Linked DNA regions of Bdellovibrio bacteriovorus. The protein of the gene in region 2 interacts with the protein of the main gene of each other region in a pairwise test. Links are inferred from orthologs where the notes say so. Each region holds a gene or a part of one and is shown on either strand. Other genes may lie near its edges. The genes, in order: AZI86_RS13550 and dnaA.

What was found.
Region 1: the proteins of dnaA (region 2) and AZI86_RS13550 interact in binary tests that used the Escherichia coli proteins (3 or more experiments, as listed by UniProt). The link is inferred for Bdellovibrio bacteriovorus from one-to-one orthologs.

Annotation. Positions count from the first base shown.
Region 1 is NZ_LUKE01000003.1:233,359-236,381, reverse strand. Bases 98-2,789 are described here. They hold AZI86_RS13550 (HU family DNA-binding protein), read left to right. Parts: upstream 98-1,153; coding sequence 1,154-1,426; downstream 1,427-2,789. Other genes in these bases: AZI86_RS13540 (ChaN family lipoprotein), read right to left, coding at 1,846-2,789; AZI86_RS13545 (DUF4339 domain-containing protein), read right to left, coding at 1,433-1,849; AZI86_RS13555 (tetratricopeptide repeat protein), read right to left, coding at 279-956; AZI86_RS13560 (hypothetical protein), read right to left, coding at 98-279. Also shown: more of AZI86_RS13560, read right to left, coding at 1-97; more of AZI86_RS13540, read right to left, coding at 2,790-3,023.
Region 2 is NZ_LUKE01000001.1:1,361,035-1,364,291, forward strand. What follows is about bases 319-3,244. They hold dnaA (chromosomal replication initiator protein DnaA), read left to right. Parts: upstream 319-1,032; coding sequence 1,033-2,457; downstream 2,458-3,244. Other genes in these bases: yidD (membrane protein insertion efficiency factor YidD), read right to left, coding at 319-385; rnpA (ribonuclease P protein component), read right to left, coding at 354-713; rpmH (50S ribosomal protein L34), read right to left, coding at 703-852; dnaN (DNA polymerase III subunit beta), read left to right, coding at 2,694-3,244. In the rest of the region: membrane protein insertase YidC, read right to left, coding at 1-132; more of yidD, read right to left, coding at 116-318; more of dnaN, read left to right, coding at 3,245-3,257. UniProt on the Escherichia coli protein: Plays an essential in the initiation and regulation of chromosomal replication. Binds in an ATP-dependent fashion to the origin of replication (oriC) to initiate formation of the DNA replication initiation complex once per cell cycle.

The DNA.
Region 1 (3,023 bases), on a different replicon or contig from region 2:
AGCACTTTGGACTTCCAAAGATCCTTTTTCCACCCACACGGCCCCTTTTATCAAACGCCATTGCGAGCTTGAAAGGCGCATCACCGTGGCCCCGGGTGTTGCATGAAAACTTTGTGTTTTATTAGTCAGATGAAAGCCTGATTTTAGAACTTGGACGGCGCAGGTGTCCTGTCCTTGTAAACAAGCCTCGGGCTGCTGCAAAGTTTCAGTAGAAGCTCGAACCCGAACCTCCAACTGGAATGCCAAGATAAAAAGCAAAACCTTCGCGAACTTTTTCATCAGTACTCAACACTCTGAGCAAGTTTGCGAGCTTGATTGCGAAGCTCTTCGTTTTTAAAGTTTTTTGCGACCGTCTTATAGATCTCTGAAGCTTCTTCAGTTTGATTATTACTCTCACTGATCTGCCCCATGCGCAGCAAAATAAAACCTGTTAATTCATGCTGCGGGAACTGAGTCACCATTTCGTCAATTTCCGACAAAGTGCTGCGGAAATCTTTTTTTAAGTAATAACTTTCCGCGATTAAAAATCGAGCTTCTACTCCATGAGCAGACAAGGGGTACTTTTGTAATAGTTGGCTGAATTCACGAATGGCTTTATCGTACTCTTGACCGTTGAAATAACGTTTTCCTTTGGCAAATAAAACACCTGACAAATCCACGCTTTCATCACTCGCCGGCGCACGCACCACCGCCGCAAGGTTCTTCATCTCATAGTGTGCTTGGAGTTTTTTATTGTCGGGTAAAATCTGCGCCACAGACTGCTGAAAATCTTTAATCTGATACGTCAGCATTGAGTTCGCAAAACGCTCATTTTCCACTTGTTTTTCAAGCTGTGCTAAACGCGCTTCATACTGTTCGTGGCCATTAAAATAACCTACAAAAAGAGAGTACGCAGAAACAAGCCCCACAGTTAAACAAAGACTGAAAATTAAGAAAACCGCATTTTGATTTTTCATGTGTTTCTTATCGGCAAAAAACGATAGATATTGAGACTGTCTCATCCTGAAACACAGAGAACTTTACGAAAGTCTAGGGGGATTTTATAAAGGCCGCAACGCTTCTAAGGACTGGCTTGCAGATTTGCACACCCTTTTAACTTGACCATTTTTTGGGGCGAAATTAGTTTGATTTCTCTTTGAAGGATCTTGTGCAAATGAACAAAGCTCAACTAGTAGAACTTGTCGCTGAAAAAACAAAAACCACAAAGACTCAATCTGAACTCATCCTCGACGCCACCTTGAAAGTCATTCAAGACACTCTTAAAAAAGGCGACGAGGTAAAGCTTGTGGGGTTCGGCACATTTTCAAAAAGCGTTAGAAAACCTCGCCAAGGTCGCAATCCTAAAACAGGTGAAGCGGTGAAAATCCCTAAGTCCTATGTGCCCCGCTTTAAGCCCGGCAAAGACCTTAAGGAATCCTTGAACTAAATTCACCTAATTAATAGCCTCTTTGAATTCAGGTCGATCCGCAATGCGGCTCCATCCCGTTAAGCCCGCCTTCCACACAAATTGGTCAGGGCGAATTTTATTCAGCTGCAATCCCGACCGCAACTCGGCAATGGAAAAGGGTCCTTCCTGCAAAAGTCGTTTATCGACATCATGAACTAATAAAACCCACTCTTTAGCGTCGGGTACGATATCCCTACCTAGAATAAATTCTTGAGCTGCAGGAAAAAGGGGCTGTTCAAAAACTCCCCATTCTATCGCCGCCATCCAGCGCCCGTCTTCTTGAGCACAAACCAAGTCATGAGGCCCAATCTCCCCACTTCGGATTTTCTCCCTCATCTCGGGTGTAGAAATCGGCCCCTGAGGCTTCAGGTTGCGATTGTAATACCAAGAATTGAATTTCATAACTTTTCCTTTTTACTGTGAAAAGGTGCGGGTAAAGATTCAACCACTTCCATAAGATCATAGTATGCAATATTGAAGCTTTCATCTTCAACGGACTTACTTAAGAATTTGCGCACGGTCATTTCAGAGATCTGCTTTTTACGATACCCACTGTACAGCCTCTCGCCGATCATTCCCCCCAATAATGTCGCGGCCATCAGATAGGATTCTTTTTTCCTGGGCCTTGCCTGCATCTTGTGTCGAGAAACACCGGTGATCACCATCAGCTCGTGCATTTTCTGCGTCAACGCCAACTGCAAAGCCTCTTTCCCTAAGTCCACCGGCGTTCGCGAGGCAAGACTTGCTTTGATGTCTGCCAACGTGTCTGTTTTACGCTTGTGGTTGATCATCTTAGAGCCGAAATACGCCATACCTTCTAACCATATCAGACTTAAAAAATCCTTCGGCATATCCCCCTGAAGCCTTTTAGCCGAACTTAACGAAGCCCGCACATATTGCATCGCTAAAGAGGCCGCATGATTGACCGTTGCCCGGGCGAGATAAGCCGCACGTATTTCGGGCAAATAAAAAGACATCTCTTCACTAATCATGGATTCAATCCATTTGATTTTTTTGGCGTCGTAATTTTCACGCACCTGCGACCAAAAGGCGGTATCCCGCGCGGTGTAAACGGAAAGATCGGATAAGGACACATCCACGCCCAACTCTTCAGCCATGATTTTCACATAGCGACCGACATGATCGGTGTAATCTAAAACTTCGTCATCCTCATCGTCGTCATCTTCGGCCAGATCCAAATCATAGGCTTGCTCTAGGTACATTAAATAATTCTGCCACTTCACCCAGGGCGGGACACTCATCAGACAAAAAACATTTTGCGAAAGACGAACCAAGTCGGTCGTACCTTCAAGCTCTTTTTGCAAAAGCTGAAAGTAAATGGGTTCTGAATTTTGAAAGACGCGCAAAATACGTTTAGAGAAAGCCTTACCTAGGCCTTTTTCCATTTCTTGCGGAATATGTGATGAAGCCAGATGCAGATCACCATAAATCACAACAACAAGATGCTCGGGATTTTGTTCCACCAACTGGGTGATTATTTTTCCAGCAAAGACGTCACGCGAATGCAAAGTCGATGCACTTTTCTTTTTATAGCTCTTATTAAGGCCATAAACCG
Region 2 (3,257 bases):
ATTTTTGCCGTAGTCAGGATATTTTTTTTGTAGGTACGTATTCCACCCGAAATAGACAATCGCAACTGCGGCAACGGCGATAAGTGTTTTCGGCTCTAAAAAAGAAGGATTTTTGTCATTCTTTTGTTGCATCGTTCATTCCTCCTTGAGGGGGTACGGGGTCGTATCCATAAGGACCACCCGGACGACATTTACAAACTCTTTTTGTGATTAACCACAAAGCTTTATGTGCATGATGAGTGTTAATTGCTTCCACAGCATAAGCAGAACAACTTGGTTCGAAGCGACAAGAACCACCAAGATGTGTGGTTCCGATAGTGCGATACGCACTTATAAGAACTAACAAAAGCCCTCTAAAGATGTTTTCGAAGGCTTTCCAAACCACGATCCATCCCCTTAACAAATTCTTCGTAACGAAGACCTTTGTAGAAGTTCTGGTCCATAGGTTTAAAAATAATGTTAATGTCGGCTTCAATAGTTTTCCCTGCCACAAGAAAAGCCCTGAAATACTCTCGACACCAACGTTTTAATTTGTTGCGAACAACAGCGGGACCGACTTTGCGGCTTGCTGTAACTCCGAAACGCAACTGACCCTCGCTGTTCTTCTTATAATTAAGAAGCAACCATTGCGTGGGCCAATATCTTTTTCCCGTTTGTTTTAAAGAGAGAAATTCAGAACTTCGCTTTATTATTTGCGGAGAACTATTTTCCACCAGTAGAAACTGTCAGACGCTTTCTACCTTTAGCGCGACGACGATTTAGAACTTCTTGACCCGCTTTAGTAGCCATACGAGCACGGAAACCGTGAGTAGTTTTACGACGTTTATTAGAAGGTTGGTATGTACGTTTCATGATATTCTCCCCGAAACAAAAAATTACGACGCTATATGACGTCAATTACATCTATATATGTATTCCACCGAGCTGTATTAAACTAGATACGTGGGGCACTAATAAAGCACGTTGCGGCACGAAGGTCAACTGTTGAAAACTTCAGCTCCCCTTGTTAAGACCGCTCCAGGTTTTGAGGGGATGGTCTTTGTGGAGTTGAACTCGTCGTTTTGGACATTGATTAAATCGAAAATGAAGAGCCGGAACGATAACAATAAGTTATTGGATACCTGGCTTGATCCTATTGAGTATGTGAATACCAGTGGCAGCACGGAACGTCCCAAATTGATACTTGGGGTCCCCAATGCCCTTCACCAATATTTTGTTATTGAGAACCTCCAAGATAAGATTTATTTAGAAATTTCAGATACTTATGGAAGACCCTTTGAGGTCGAGTTTAGTATTACGGGAAGCAAAGTAAATACTCATATTGATAGCTCTGTCGCCCAGGAAGAGGCTGTGGGGGGAACTGAAATCCTTCAGGCTCAATTAGCACGTACTCAGAATATCCAGATTACTCAACCTAAGTCGGGCCCCGACACGCTCAACCAAGAGCTGACGTTTGGAACCTTCGTCGTAGGTAAAAATTCCGAATTTGCCCATGCGGCCTCTTATAATGTAGCCCGCAATCCTGGCGCTGATGATTATAATCCTCTCTATATATATGGACCCGTAGGAATGGGTAAAACCCATCTTTTACATGCCGCTGGGAACTATATTCGCGAGCAATATCAGCATCTTAGAATCACCTACATTTCGGCCGAGCGCTTTATGAATGAGTGTATTTCGGCGATCCGACGCCATGAAATGGATAAATTCCGTCAGAAATACCGCGAAAATTCAGACATCTTATTGGTGGATGACGTGCAGTTTATCGCCCGTGGTGAAGCTGTTCAGGAAGAATTTTTCCATACTATCAACAGCTTTATCGACAGTCGTAAGCAAGTTATCTTAGCCAGCGACCGTATGCCGAAAGATATCCACGGACTCGAAGATCGTTCGCGCACTCGTTTAGAACGTGGATTGATTGCCGATATCACGATGCCGGATTTAGAAACCCGTATCGCGATTTTAAGATATAAAGCTGAAAAATTTAATGTCCGTATGCCCGAAGATGTCGTGAACTATATCGGACGCATCTCTAAACGTTCTATCAGAGAGCTCGAAGGCAATTTGAAGAAAGTGAAGATGTTCTCTGAACTTCAAGGCTTGCCAATCGATGCAGAGCTTGTGAAGCGCATTCTTTCGCATCATGAAACTCAAAGCACAATTTCAGTTGAGGAGATTCAAAAGCTTGTCGCGGACCATTATAAAGTGCGCGTTCCGGACTTAAAATCATCAACTCGTGCCAAACCCATTGTCGTTCCACGTCAAATTGCGATGTATCTGATTAAAAAGTTTTTGGACAAATCCTTGGTGGATATCGGTAAAGCTTTTGGCGGAAAAGATCACACCACCGTGATGAACGCGCTGGATCGAGTTAAGAATCTACAATCTGCTGACCAAGATATTTCAAAAGATATCGAGGATTTAGAGCAGAGGATCCACAATATCACAGGGGTGTGAATGTGGAGTGTGGAAAGAGTTGTGGAAGAGTTTCTGGGAAAAATTGTGGATTGAAGTTACCCCCAAAAACAGCTTTCTTCCCTCGAGTTTGTACAGAGCCCTTATCCACAGGCGTTTTTTAGTGTTTACAGGTATTTAAGACATTTGTTAGGTTTTCCACGCCCCTACTACTACTACTAGTATTTATATATATAAGTAATAGTTAATAAGAGAGGGTCATCAAAGAGGGTTCAGATATGAAACTTGAAATTGATAAAAGAGATCTATTAGGCCTGATCGGAAAGACTCAAAACATCGTTGAGAAACGAAATACAATGCCGATTTTGGTGAATGTGCTTTTAGAAGCTGACCAAAACTCATTGAAAGTTTTTGCCACAGATCTTGAGGTAAGTTTAACCGACCAAATTAAAGTTCAAGTTCATCAAGCAGGTAAAGTTGCCGTGAGTGCAAAAAGTTTGTTTGAGATCGCCAAAGAACTTTCTGAAGGTCCAATCACTTTAATCAAAAAAGAAAATAATTGGTTGGAAATCAAGCAAGGCAAATACACTTCAAAAATTGTTGGTATTTCGGCTGAAGAGTATCCCATCTTCCCTACTTACAATTCTCAAAGCTTCATGACAATCAATGCGCAAACATTGAAAGAGATGATTGATAAAACAATCTACTCTGTCTCCAACGATGAAACTCGTTACCATCTTAACGGCGTTTTTTTTGAATTAAGTCCAAGCACTGGTTTTAAAATGGTTGCCACTGATGGTCACCGTATGAGCTTGGTGAATAAACCTGTCAGCGAAGTAAAA